Regions from separate parts of the Streptomyces sp. NPDC126497 genome, predicted to be linked through region 1. Evidence: riboswitches for the same ligand, from Rfam matches in the RefSeq annotation. Region 1 holds a riboswitch; each other region holds the start of a gene.
What was found. A riboswitch is a leader RNA that binds a small molecule or an ion and turns the genes downstream of it on or off. The one in region 1 is predicted to bind cyclic di-AMP.
Positions count from the first base shown of each region.

Region 2: it holds a riboswitch for cyclic di-AMP, as region 1 does, so the genes downstream of both, ABTY20_RS04600 (transglycosylase SLT domain-containing protein) here and ABTY20_RS24200 (M23 family metallopeptidase) in region 1, are expected to answer to the same signal.
Region 3: it holds a riboswitch for cyclic di-AMP, as region 1 does, so the genes downstream of both, ABTY20_RS10905 (transglycosylase family protein) here and ABTY20_RS24200 (M23 family metallopeptidase) in region 1, are expected to answer to the same signal.

Region 1 covers NZ_JBEORT010000065.1:33,554-38,118, forward strand. The annotation lists gene ABTY20_RS24190 (HPr family phosphocarrier protein) at 151-432, shown strand; gene ABTY20_RS24195 (GntR family transcriptional regulator) at 586-1,281, opposite strand; gene ABTY20_RS24200 (M23 family metallopeptidase) at 1,471-2,244, opposite strand; cyclic di-AMP (ydaO/yuaA leader) riboswitch at 2,257-2,421, opposite strand; gene ABTY20_RS24205 (M16 family metallopeptidase) at 2,622-4,010, opposite strand; gene ABTY20_RS24210 (M16 family metallopeptidase) at 4,007-4,565, opposite strand, start outside.
Region 2 covers NZ_JBEORT010000005.1:14,104-18,668, forward strand. The annotation lists gene ABTY20_RS04585 (glycosyltransferase family 2 protein) at 1-69, opposite strand, end outside; gene ABTY20_RS04590 (GNAT family N-acetyltransferase) at 82-1,167, opposite strand; gene ABTY20_RS04595 (HAD family hydrolase) at 1,375-2,247, shown strand; gene ABTY20_RS04600 (transglycosylase SLT domain-containing protein) at 2,211-2,690, opposite strand; cyclic di-AMP (ydaO/yuaA leader) riboswitch at 2,694-2,865, opposite strand; gene ABTY20_RS04605 (polyprenyl synthetase family protein) at 3,425-4,435, shown strand.
Region 3 covers NZ_JBEORT010000016.1:38,238-42,802, reverse strand. The annotation lists gene ABTY20_RS10915 (cytochrome P450 family protein) at 1-535, shown strand, start outside; gene ABTY20_RS10910 (LysM peptidoglycan-binding domain-containing protein) at 734-1,765, shown strand; cyclic di-AMP (ydaO/yuaA leader) riboswitch at 1,971-2,139, shown strand; gene ABTY20_RS10905 (transglycosylase family protein) at 2,144-2,866, shown strand; gene eno (phosphopyruvate hydratase) at 3,100-4,389, shown strand.

The DNA.
Region 1 (4,565 bases):
GTACGACAGCGGCGCGAGGCAGTCTGTGGTGGACGACGGCCGGGCCGGGGCCGCGGTCCGGCCGTCACCGGGAGCGGACGCCGCTCCGGGCACGCTTCACGATGTGGGAAACTGGTCTAGACAACCCTGAACAGCGAAGGGCAGCAACACATGGCTGAGCGCCGCGTCAACGTCGGCTGGGCCGAGGGTCTCCACGCCCGCCCCGCCTCCATCTTCGTCCGAGCCGCCACGGCCGCAGGCGTCCCGGTGACGATCGCCAAGGCCGGGGGCACCCCCGTCAACGCGGCCTCCATGCTGGCCGTCCTGGGCCTGGGCGCCCAGGGCGGCGAGGAGATCGTCCTCGCCTCCGACGCCGAGGGCGCGGACGCCGCCCTGGACCGTCTGGCGAAGCTGGTCTCCGAGGGTCTCGAGGAGCTCCCCGAGACCGTCTGAGCATTCACGGTCGCGGGAATCGTCCCTTCACCGGAATACCCGCCCGTGACACCGAAAGGCCCGCCCGGACCACCGGGCGGGCCTTTTCGATTCCCTTCCGGGGCAGCACGGAAAACCCCCGGAATTACTCCCTCTTTGTATACGGCACCCGTGTTAATTCCGGAGACCCGTCGTGTTTACGGCATGTTGCGATTTCCTCACGCGGTCCGCGCGGACGGCGCCGGAGGCGAACCGCAGACGGTGCGCGGCGCGCGTGCGCTCGGTGTGCAGCGCCGTGACGGACCGCGCGCGCTCGCCGTCGCCGCGCGCCACCGCGTCCACGATCGCACCGTGCTCCGCCCAGTGCTCGACCGGGTCGGACGGCCCCTCGACGGCGTACATCCAGGCGATCTTGTGCCGCAGCTGGGTCAGCGCCGACGTCAGCGCCGGGCTGCCGGTGGCCTGGGCGAGCGTCTCGTGGAACCAGCCGCCCAGGGAGCGCAGGTCGTCGCTGTCGCCCCGGCGGGCGCGTTCCCGACCCAGCCGGACCAGCCCGCGCAGCACCTTCAGATGGGCCTCGGTGCGGCGCTGGGCCGCGCGGGAGGCGCCGAGCGGCTCGAGCAGCACGCGCATCTCCAGCAGGTCGGCGGCCTCCTGCTCGGTGGGCTCCGCGACGCACGCGCCCGCGTGCCGCCGGGTCACCACGAACCCCTCGGCCTCCAGTGTGCGCAACGCCTCCCGGACGGGGACGCGGGAGACGCCGTACCGGCGGGCGAGGACCTCCTCGGTGAGCCGGCCGCCGCGCTCGTGGACGCCCGCGACGATGTCGTCCCGGATCGCCGTGCACACCGAGTGCGCGGGAATACGCATGACCGACCTCCGACTTAATCCCCGTGAAACGTCGACGATTGACGCGTGTTCCGTGACTCTATTGCAATCGGCGGGAATTTCCGAAGGGGGGCCGGAATCCATACGTATTTTTTGGACAGGCCTTCCCCGGAAACACCGGTGCCCCGGCTCGGGTGAGCCGGGGCACCGGGAAGCGGGCGGGGCGGCGGGTCAGAGGTTCACGCCGTGCGCGCGGAGGTAGGCGACGGGGTCGAGGTCGGAGCCGTACTCGGCGGTCGTGCGGGCCTCGAAGTGCAGGTGCGGGCCGGTGACGTTGCCGGTGGCGCCGGAGAGGCCGATCCGCTGCCCGGCGGCGACCTGCTGGCCCACCGAGACGGCGACGGACGACAGGTGGCCGTACTGCGTGTACGTGCCGTCGTGCATCTTGACGACGACCTGGTTGCCGTACGCGCCGCCCCAGCCGGCCTCGACGACGGTGCCGACGCCGACCGACTGGACGGGGGTGCCGCTCGCGGCGTGGAAGTCGACGCCGGTGTGGCTGCCGGAGGACCACAGCGAGCTGCCGGCCCGGTAACTGGTCGAGACGTACGAGCCGGGGATCGGGGAGACGAAGGTGTTGAGGCGCTCGCGCTCGGCCTCCCGGGCGGCACGCTCCTTCTCCGCGCGGGCCTTCGCGGCCTCCTCGGCGGCCTTCTCGCGCGCGGCCTCCTCGGCGGCCTTGCGCGCGGCGGCCTCGGCGGCCTCCCGGGCGGCCTCGTGCTGGGCGGCCGCCTGCGCGTCGATCCGGTCGGCGACCGCGTCGCCCAGGGTGACGACGGGGGTCAGGCCGGTCTGCGCGGCGGCGGGTTCGGCGGCGAGCGCGGGGGCCGCGAGGGAGCCGACGACACCGGTGGTGGTGAGCGCCGCGACGCCCGCCGCGCGGGCGGTGCCGCGCTGCATCCTGCCGGGACGACGGTGCTTGCCCGGGGCGCGGGTGAACGCCATGTACAGGCTGGTCCTTTCCTTCCCTCTCGCCTACCGGGTTAGCTGACGGGTTCGGAGCAGGAAGGTCTCCTACGGACCCCCTCGCGACACGCGCGGGCGTCCGATTCACCCCAGGGACTCAGGTGGGTCCCCGGCTCCCCTGGCTCGCGCCGTACGGGGACTCGGCGATGGCTGTCCGGTGCCGCGGGTGCGGCGCACTGCCCGACGAACAGCCCGGACGAAGCTAAGCGGGACCCCTTCCGATCCTCAAACGGATCCCGGTTTTTGTAGCGCATCCCACAGGGCAGACGGGCAACTTCCGCCCCGATTCGGGCATAAGAGGGCCCCGGTGACGTCCGCGTCACCGGGGCCCGGGCGCGCGTGCGCCCCGCCGCCCGCTACTCGGCGGCCACGACGGTGACTTCACCGATCCCGAGGGCCTCGACGGGCGCCTTGATCTGTGCCGCGTCGCCGACGAGGACGGTCACCAGGCGGTCCACCGGGAAGGCGTTCACCACGGCCGCGGTGGCCTCCACGGTGCCGGTCTCGGCCAACTGCCGGTACAGATCGGCCTGGTAGTGGTCCGGCAGGTGCTGCTCGACCTGGTCGGCCAGGGTGCTCGCGACGGCCGCGGCGGTCTCGTACTTGAGCGGCGCCACACCCACGAGGTTCTGCACGGCGACGTCGCGCTCGCCGTCGGTGAGCCCCTGCGCGGCGAGCGTGCGCAGCACGGTCCACAGGTCGTCGAGGGCGGGACCGGTGTTCGGGGTGTCGACGGAGCCGCTGATGGCCAGCATCGCCGCGCCCGTGCCGTCCGGGGCGGACCTGAGGACCTGTGCGAACGCCCGGACGCCGTAGGTGTAGCCCTTCTCCTCGCGCAGCACGCGGTCCAGGCGGGAGGTGAGGGTGCCGCCGAGGCAGTACGTGCCGAGCACCTGCGCGGGCCACACGCGGTCGTGCCGGTCGGGGCCGATGCGGCCGATCAGCAGCTGCGTCTGGACGGCGCCGGGACGGTCCACGATCACGACGCGGCCGGTGTCGTCGGCGACCACCGGGGGAACGGGCCGCGGCTGCGCCGGGGAACCGGTCCAGGCGCCCAGCGTGTCGCCGAGCAGCGCGTCCAGGTCGACGCCGGTGAGGTCGCCGACGACCACGGCGGTCGCCGTGGCGGGACGGACGTGCTTCTCGTAGAAGGCGCGCACGGCCGCGGAGTCGATGCCGGCGACCGTCTCCTCGGTGCCCTGGCGCGGGCGCGACATACGGGCGCTCGCCGGGAACAGCTCCTTGGAGAGCTCCTTGGCGGCACGCCGGGAGGGGTTGGCCAGCTCGTGCGGGATCTCGTCGAGGCGGTTGCGGACCAGCCGCTCGACCTCGCTGTCGGCGAACGCGGGCGCCCTGAGCGCGTCGGCGACCAGCCCGAGCCCCTTGGTGAGCCGGGAGGCCGGGACCTCCAGGCTGAGGCGGACGCCGGGGTGGTCGGCGTGCGCGTCCAGGGTGGCGCCGCAGCGCTCCAGCTCGGCGGCGAACTCCTCGGCGGAGTGCTTGTCGGTGCCCTCGGAGAAGGCCCGCGCCATGATCGTGGCGACACCGTCGAGACCGGCCGGCTCGGCCTCCAGGGGCGCGTCGAGGAGCACCTCGACGGCGACGACCTGCTGGCCGGGGCGGTGGCAGCGCAGCACGGTCAGGCCGTTGTCGAGCGTGCCGCGCTCGGGGGCCGGGAAGGCCCAGGGCGTGGCGTCGCCCGCCTGCGGCTGCGGGTGGAAGTCCATCGTGGCGAGCTCGGTCACTTCGCCGTCTCCTCGTTCTCGTCGGTGCCGGCGGCTGCGGCGGCGTCCTCGGCGTCCTCGGCTTCCGGGGCGACGGGCTCGTAGACGAGCACCGCGCGGTTGTCGGGGCGCAGGCGGGCCTTGGCGACCTCCTGCACCTCCTCCGCCGTCACCTCCAGGACGCGCTGCACGGCGGTCAGGGCGAGCTGCGGGTCGCCGAACAGGACGGCGTACCGGCACAGTTCGTCGGCGCGGCCGGCGACCGTGCCGAGCCGGTCGAGCCACTCGCGCTCCAACTGGGCCTGGGCGCGTTCCATCTCCTCCGCCGTGGGGCCCTCCTCGGCGAACCGGGCGAGCTCCTCGTCGATGGCGGCCTCGATGACCGGCACCTCCACGTCGCCGGACGTCTTCACGTCCAGCCAGCCCAGGGAGGGCGCCCCGGCCAGCCGCAGCAGGCCGAACCCGGCGGCCACGGCCGTGCGGTCGTGCCGCACGAGCCGGTTGTAGAGCCGCGAGGACTCGCCGCCGCCGAGGACGGTGAGCGCCAGGTCGGCGGCGTCGCACGCGCGCGTGCCG
Region 2 (4,565 bases), on a different contig from region 1:
GGCGACCTGTACCGCGCCGATGGCCAGGAACCGCCGTATCTCCTCCTGCGTACGCGCTCTGCGGAACACCCGTCCCCCTCCTCACGACCGGCGCAGCCGTGCCGCGCCCTTCAGGGTCCGCGCCGCCAGCGCCGCCAGGCGCGGACGGGCGCGGACGAAGCCGTGCGCGCGGCGCGCGGGCCCGCGGCCCAGCCGGTGCAGCGCGGCGCCCACCCCCGGACGGGTCGCCGCCCCCTCGTACACGGCGAGTTCACCGGTCTTCAGGGAGTCCTTGTACGCGGCCGGACCGCGTCCCAGGTCGAGCATCCCGATGCCCTCGGCCGCCGCCGCCTCGGCCATCCGCAGGTGCAGCACCAGGCCGGGCGAGTACGTCGCGAACTTTGGGTCGTACGCCGGGAACCAGCAGGCCAGGACGGACGCCGACCGCAGTCCGAAGTGCGCGGCGACGGGACGCTCCCCGGCGTACAGGACCGACAGCGCGCCGGTGCACTGGGCGGCCCGGGTCCCGGCCAGCCGGCCCACGAGCCGGACGATCCACTCCCGCGCGAACCGGTCGCGCCGTCCGGTCCTGCGGTACTGCGCCGACTTCCACTCCATGAGCGCGCGCAGCGCCGCCGGGTCGCGCTCGTCGAAGACGAACCGCACGGCCCCGGCCCGGCGGCCCAGCCTGCGCTCCTTGGCCAGCGTGGTCCTCAGGAACTTCGGCGACCGGGTGCGCAGCACCGACTCGTACGCCGCGTAGCCCTTCCCCACGTCGACGACGTAGGTGGCGTGCTCCTCGGCCGCGTACGGCACGAACAGCCCCTGGCCGGCCTCCAGGTTGTCGAAGACGAAGCTCGACACCGAGCAGGCCCGCAGCAGTTCGGCGGTCTCCGGGGCGACACCGGGAGCCAGGACCGCGCCCTGGCAGTCCGACACCCCGAGTCCGATCGCCCGCCCCTGCCCCAGCGCGCCCCGCTCGTACGGCAGGAAACCCACCGGCTGCGCACCCTCGTACAGCACGGCGACCCGGGCCCGCGGCCGCACCCGGGCCACGGCGACGCTGAACTCCGGTTCCATGAACGGGTTGCGCGGTGCGTCCGTCGCGGCACGCAGCTCCCGCCAGCGCTCCCGCTCCCCCTCGCCGAGCTCCCCGGGCCCCAGCACGCGCACGCGTCCACCGCTCACCCGACCCCCCGATCAAGTCCCCCCTGGGCCCTTGGAAGGTACCGCCCGGGACCGGGCGGACGGTAGATAGCGGACCATGTTCTTGCCAAACGGGGAAAGAGTCCTGAACCGGTCCTTACCTGGCGTCCGAAGAAGGGGAAACGCATCGAAAGCGAGCGGAAACGGGCATGGCGAATCGGACCGTCGGGTTGTCCGTATTCTCTGATCATGGCCGCACCCACCGCGTACTCACTCATCGCCACCGACCTGGACGGGACGCTGCTGCGCGGCGACGACACCTTCTCCGACCGGTCCCTCGCCGCGCTCGCGCGGGCGGAGCGGGCCGGCGCGCGGCACCTCGTGGTGACGGGGCGCCCGGCCCCCAGGGTGCGGCCGCTCCTGGACGACCTCGGCTGCACGGGGCTCGCGGTGTGCGGCCAGGGCGCGCAGGTGTACGACGCCGGCGCGGACCGGCTGCTGTGGTCGGTCACGCTGGACCGGGAGCTGGCGGAGGCCGCGCTCGGCAAGATCGAGGCCGAGGTGGGGGAGGTGTGCGCCGCGGTCGACCAGGACGGGGTCGACGGGCTGACGCTGATCGAGCCCGGCTATCTGATGCCGCACCCGACCCTGCCCGCGGTGCGCGTCGAGCGGCGCGACGAGCTGTGGGACCGGCCGATCAGCAAGGTGCTGCTGCGCCACCCGGACCTGTCCGACGACGCGCTGGCGGCGGCGGCCCGGTCGGTGGTCGGCTCCCTGGCCACGGTCACCATGTCGGGGCCGGGCACCGTGGAGCTCCAGCCGTGCGGGGTGACCAAGGCGACGGGGCTGGCGCTGGCCGCCGAGCACCTGGGGCTGGGCCCGGCGCGGACGATCGCCTTCGGCGACATGCCGAACGACGTCCCCATGTTCGACTGGGCGGCCCGCGGCGTCGCCATGGCCAACGCGCATCCCGAGCTGAAGGCGGTGGCGGACGAGGTCACCGCGTCGAACGAGGACGACGGCGTGGCCGTCGTCCTCGAGCGGCTGTTCGGCGGGGCGACGGCGCTCGCCCGTCAGCGGGTGGCTCAGTACGCGCCGAAGACGTTGTCGATGGAGCCGTAGCGGTCGGCGGCGTAGTTGCAGGCCGCCGTGATGTTCGCGACCGGGTCGAACGGGTCGAAGGCGGTGCCGGGCACGTGGTAGGCCGCGAAGGTCGGGTCGATGATCTGCAGCAGGCCCTTCGACGGGGTGCCGGCGGCGGCGTTGGAGTCCCAGTTGTTGATGGCGTACGGGTTGCCGGAGGACTCGCGCATGATGTTGCGGTGGATGCTGTCGTAGCTGCCCGGGATGCCGTTCTGCGCCATGACGTCCAGCGACTCGCGGATCCAGCCGTCGAGGTCGTCCGGGTACGCCGTCACGGAGCCGGCGGCGGTCGTCGTCGGCTCGGTGGTGGCCGCGGAGGCGCCGGTCGCCCCGAACAGCGGCAGGGCGACCACGGCGACGCCGGCGCCGGCGACGGCGAGGGAGCGGGCGAGGCGGCGGCGGTACTGACCGGAAGCAGGCATGTCTGGGTTCCTCTCCTACGCCTGCGAGGTGAGCTGTCGGGTTCGGGCGGGAGAGTGCCCGGCCGTGCCCCTGCGGGCATGGCTTCACCCCTAGCCGTCCCGGCGCGGTGTCCGGTCCGGCGGCTTACCTGGGTCCCCCGCTCCTGCCGTCGTGAGTGATCGTCGTCGGTTGATGCGGGCGGCGGCAGGATTAGGCGTCCACCCGGCAGGCCCGGAACGTATGCGAGAGGAGATGTCGGGAACAAGTCCGGGAATCACATAAGACGCCTTTTGATCTTGGAATGGGCGTTTTGCGGCACTTGATCCTTCATGGGTATCGAGGGCCAACTCGGCCGCCGGTCAAGGGGGATGGGGAATGGCGGCCCGTGGCGGGGGTACCGGATCGTGCGTGACCCACTTCACGGGGGGCCGGTCGCGAGTGCATTTCTCGCCAAGAGGAATGAAGCCGGTGTTTACGGCAAATCGGGCGTCGGGGCGGGCAGGATGGTCCGCGTGGCGAGACGGGGTCCGGGGAGCGGGGCGAGAGGCGGGTTGCCGCGTCCTGGAAAGTCGTGGAATGTCCGTTGTGGTCGATGCGTGAAAGCGATCCGGCGCCGGCCCCGCGCCGCCCTGCCCGTAACCCCGGGCGCTGGCGGTGATCGAAACGTGACCGGATACGCTGACTTGAGTGAGGGCAGCGACCTATCGACATTCCGTGTAATCGCCAGTGGACACCAGCAGACAGGAGACCCCTCGTGACCGTCGTCGGGCCGTTCGGGCTGAGCGTGCGGGACCAGGCTCTGGAGGCCGATGTCCAGGCCGGGATGACGGCTGTCGAGGAAGGGCTGATCGAGGCCACCAAGAGTGAGGTCCCCTTCATCACGGGGGCCGCCCAGCACCTGGTGCGGGCCGGCGGCAAGCGGTTCCGTCCCCTGCTCGTGATGCTCGCCGCCCAGTTCGGCGACCCCTACGCGCCCGGCGTCGTGCCCTCGGCCGTGGTCGTGGAACTCACCCATCTGGCCACGCTGTACCACGACGACGTGATGGACGAGGCCGAGGTGCGGCGCGGCGTCGACAGCGCCAACACCCGCTGGGGCAACTCCGTCGCGGTCCTCACCGGCGACTTCCTCTTCGCCCGGGCCTCGCACATCCTGGCCGACCTCGGCCCGGAGGCCGTGCGGGTGCAGGCCGAGGCGTTCGAGCGGCTGGTCACCGGGCAGATCCTGGAGACCGCGGGACCGCAGGACGGCCGCGACCCGGTCGACCACTACCTCGACGTGCTCGGCGGCAAGACCGGCTCCCTGGTCGCCGTCTCCTGCCGCTTCGGCGCGATGATGTCCGGTGCCGACGAGACGGTCGTGGACGTGCTCACCCAGTACGGCGAGCGGCTCGGCGTCGCCTTCCAGCTCGCCGACGACGTCCTGGACATCGCCTCCGACTCCCACGAGTCCGGCAAGACGCCCGGCACCGACCTGCGCGAGGGCATCGCCACCCTGCCCGTGCTGCGGCTGCGCGAGCGGGCGGCCCGGCTGGGCCTCGCCGAGGACATCGCCCTGTGCGAGCTGCTCGACTCCGACCTCACCGACGACGCCCGGCACGCCGAGGCGCTGCGGCTGCTGCGCGCCCACCCCGCGCTGGAGCAGGCCCGCCGGGACACCGTGCGCTACGCCGAGGAGGCGCGCGCGGCGCTGGCCCCGCTGCGGGAGTGCGAGGCCAAGAGGGCGCTCGTGCAGCTGTGCGACGCGGTGGTGCACCGCGCGGGCTGAGCCGGCCCGGACCCCCGCACGACCCCTACGGGGCGGGGGAGGGAACCGTCCCGCGTGTCATACCCCAGCAGTACGGGGAGTTGCGTCCGGAGGCTGACGAATCCGTCCGCCGGATTTGGTCGGATGGACC
Region 3 (4,565 bases), on a different contig from region 1:
CGCCGGTTTCGAGACCACCGTCAACCTCATCGGCAACGGCACCTACGCCCTGCTCACCCACCCCGGTCAGCGGGACCGTCTGCAGAAGGCCCTCGCCGCCGGGGAACACGGACTGCTGGAGACCGGCGTCGAGGAGCTCCTGCGCTACGACGGTCCCGTGGAGCTCGCCACCTGGCGGTTCGCCACCGAGCCGGTCACCATCGGCGGGCAGCGCATCGCGGCCGGCGACCCCGTCCTCGTCGTCCTCGCCGCCGCGGACCGGGACCCGGAGCGGTTCGCCGACCCGGACGTGCTCGACCTCGGCCGGCGCGACAACCAGCACCTGGGGTACGGCCACGGCATCCACTACTGCCTGGGGGCCCCGCTGGCCCGCCTGGAGGGCCGGACCGCGCTCGCCACCCTGCTGACGCGTCTGCCGGACGTGCGGCTCGCGGTGGAACCCGCCGAGCTGCGCTGGCGGGGCGGGCTCATCATGCGCGGACTGCGCACCCTCCCGGTGGAGTTCACCCCGTCGCGGAACGGTCCGCGGGAGTGACGGAGCGGGCCGCCGTCCGCAGTGCCCCCGGGGGGACCAGCGCAAACATGACACGCGTTCAACTCTGTGATCTTCACGTGATCTGCGCGGCATGAACTTGTGACAAGTGATCGTCTGCCTATACGTTCACCCATCAAGTGCAGCGGATGGGTTTCCATTTGCCGCGCCGGTCATTGCTGTCTTGCGAAAGGTTTCCGCATGCTCTCCGGGAACGGTCGACACCGTCGCCCCCGCCAGGCTCCGGCTCTCCTCGTCGCGGCCGGAGTGACCGGCTCCGCCATCGCGATCCCGCTCCTCGGGGCCGGCAGCGCCAGTGCGGCCGACGGTGCGACCTGGGACCGGGTCGCCGAATGCGAGAGCGGCGGCTCGTGGAGCCAGAACACCGGCAACGGCTATTACGGCGGCCTGCAGTTGACCCAGGACGACTGGGAGAGGCACGGCGGCCTGGACTACGCGCCCAGCGCCGACCAGGCCAGCCGCGGCCAGCAGATAGCCGTGGCCGAGAGAATCCTCGCCGACCAGGGGGTCGGCGCGTGGCGCACCTGCGGGCTGACGGCGGGTCTCGACCAGGACGCGGCGTCGGCCGACATCGACACGGGTGTGGCGGAGGACTCGGCGTCGGGTGCGTCCGGTTCCTCTGGTTCCTCTGGTTCCTCCGATTCATCGGACTCGTCGGAGTCGTCCGGATCGTCGGACTCCGGCGATTCGTCCGCTTCCTCCGCCTCGTCGTCCGGCGCCGAGCGGACGGAGGGCGGTGAGGGTCCGGCCGGTGAATCGGCCACATCCGACACGTCGGACGACTCGGACGCGGATTCGGACACCGGATCCGGCGCCGGATCCGGCACCTCCCCCTCCGCCTCGGCCACCCCCAAGAGCGACGAGTCGGACAAGTCCGGGCAGACCACCGGCTCTTCCGAGCTCACCGACGCCGAAGGGACCGGCACCGGTCGCCACCGCGGCGTCAGCGCCGAGGAGGGCGAGGTGGCGGACCGCAGGTCGGACTCGTCCGGCCGGCACGCCTCGCGCGGCACCGACGCCCCCCGCGACGCCGCCGACGGCTCGTACACCGTGCGCACCGGGGACAGCCTCTCGTCCATCGCCGACTCCCTCGCCGTGGAGGGCGGTTGGCGGTCGCTCTACGTCGAGAACGAGCAGGTCGTCGGTGCCGACCCGGACCTCATCCTGCCCGGTCAGGAGCTCGAGGTCGGGGTCGAGCCGGGCGAGGAGTGACGCCCGAAGACGTCTGCGCGCGGCGGCAGTTGACGTCATGATTCGCGGTGAATGTCCCTTTTAAAGGGTGTGAGAGATAGGTCTCAGAAGCCTTGATCGTCTTTGAAATTCCGTGGATCGCGTGCTTACGGTCGTGACTGCTCGCCACCGCGGGCACCGGCTTCCGCCACGCCTAATCCTGCCGGCGGAAGCACGGGAACAGTCGTCGCGTCATGCGCCGTAGGCAGGAGCGGGGGACCCAAGGTAGGCGCTCGGTCCGGTGGTTGACACCGGGTCGGGCTTGGGGTGAAGCCGCGTCCCGTGAGGGGCGCGGCCGGGCAACTCAACCGGCCCGAACCCGACAGCTCACCTCGCAGGCGTCGGTGAGGGGATCCATCCATGCTGTTTTCCGGCAAGGGCAAGCACCGTCGTCCGTCCAAGGCCACCCGAGCGATCGCCGTGGCCGGCGTCGCCTCCGCCGCCGTCGCCGCCCCGCTGATGGCGGCCGGCAGCGCCTCCGCCGCCACCGCCTCCGAGTGGGACACCGTCGCCCAGTGCGAGTCCGGCGGCAACTGGTCCATCAACACCGGCAACGGCTACTACGGCGGTCTGCAGTTCTCCGCCTCCACCTGGGCCGCGTACGGCGGCACGCAGTACGCCTCCACCGCCGACCGGGCCAGCAAGGCGCAGCAGATCGAGATCGCCGAGAAGGTCCTCGCGGGCCAGGGCAAGGGCGCCTGGCCGGTCTGCGGCACGGGCCTGTCCAACGCCGCCTACGGCGGCTCCTCCTCGAACGGCTCCGGCTCCTCGCAGGGCGCCGGTTCCGCCGAGACCCGCGAGACCGGGCAGAAGGCCTCCCGCTCCGCCGAGCGCCCGGCCGCCGAGCGGCAGACCGAGCAGAAGGCCGCCGAGCCGGCCGAGAAGGAGACCGTCACCACCCCGACCGGCAAGAAGGTCGAGAAGGGCGACGGCGAGTACAAGGTCGTCAAGGGCGACACGCTCAGCTCCATCGCCGCCGAGCGGGACGTCGAGGGCGGCTGGGCCGAGCTGTTCGAGCTGAACGACGACATCGTCGACGACGCCGACCTCATCTACCCGGGCCAGCAGCTGCACCTCAAGTAAGCGGCGGCCCCCCTGCTCCCCGCCCCGGTGCGTCCTCCCCCGTACGCACCGGGGCGGGGTTTTCACGTCCGGGTTTCCGGAAACTATTTTGTTCCGTTCGGAAACAATTTACTCTCGGTTCTGTCCACGGGGCGGGCGACCGGCTGGCCGATCGCCCGGAGCCGGTTAGGCTCGGTCTCGCAGGACCCACCGTGGCCCTGCTCACCCGCGTCACATCCATGAAGGAGATGCTCGTGCCGTCCATCGACGTCGTCGTAGCCCGGGAAATCCTGGACTCCCGAGGCAACCCCACGGTCGAGGTCGAGGTCGGCCTCGACGACGGCAGCACCGGTCGTGCCGCCGTCCCGTCCGGTGCCTCCACCGGCGCCTTCGAGGCCGTCGAACTCCGTGACGGCGATGCAGGCCGTTACCTGGGCAAGGGTGTCGAGAAGGCCGTGCTGGCCGTCATCGAGCAGATCGGCCCGGAGCTCGTCGGTTACGACGCCACCGAGCAGCGCCTGATCGACCAGGCGATGTTCGACCTGGACGCCACCGACAACAAGGGCTCGCTCGGCGCCAACGCCATCCTCGGCGTCTCGCTCGCCGTCGCCCACGCCGCCTCCGAGGCCAGCGACCTCCCGCTCTTCCGCTACCTGGGCGGCCCCAACGCGCACCTGCTGCCGGTGCCGATGATGAACATCCTGAACGGCGGCTCGCACGCCGACTCCAACGTGGACATCCAGGAGTTCATGATCGCTCCGATCGGCGCGGAGTCCTTCTCCGAGGCCCTGCGCTGGGGCGCCGAGGTCTACCACACCCTGAAGAAGGTCCTGAAGGGCAAGGGCCTGGCCACCGGCCTCGGCGACGAGGGCGGTTTCGCACCGAACCTCGGCTCCAACCGCGAGGCCCTCGACCTCATCCTCGAGGCGATCAAGGAGGCCGGCTACACCCCCGGCGAGCAGATCGCCCTGGCGCTCGACGTCGCCGCGTCCGAGTTCTACAAGGACGGCTCCTACACCTTCGAGGGCAAGGAGCGCTCCGCCGCCGAGATGACCGAGTACTACGCCGAGCTCGTCGACGCGTACCCGCTCGTCTCCATCGAGGACCCGCTGTTCGAGGACGACTGGGAGGGCTGGAAGACCATCACCGCCAAGCTCGGTGACAAGGTCCAGCTCGTCGGCGACGACCTGTTCGTCACCAACCCCGAGCGCCTGGCCCGCGGCATCGAGGAGGGCGCCGCCAACGCCCTGCTGGTCAAGGTCAACCAGATCGGCTCGCTGACCGAGACCCTGGACGCCGTCGAGCTGGCCCAGCGCAACGGCTTCAAGTGCATGATGTCCCACCGCTCCGGCGAGACCGAGGACGTCACCATCGCCGACCTGGCCGTCGCCACCAACTGCGGCCAGATCAAGACCGGTGCCCCGGCCCGCTCCGAGCGCGTCGCCAAGTACAACCAGCTGCTGCGCATCGAGGAGATCCTCGACGACGCCGCGGTGTACGCCGGCCGCAGCGCCTTCCCGCGGTTTCGCTCCGCGAACCAGTAGGCACGGCGCTCCGCGAACCAGTAGGCACGGCGCTCCGCGAACCAGTAGGCGCAGCGCCCCTGCGAACCAGTAGGCGCAGCAAGGGCTGAGCGGCGCCGCTCCCGCGGGCGGCGTCGTACGTACGTCCCCGCACCCGGTCCCGTACCGTGTGCGGGGACGTACGCACGTATGAGGCC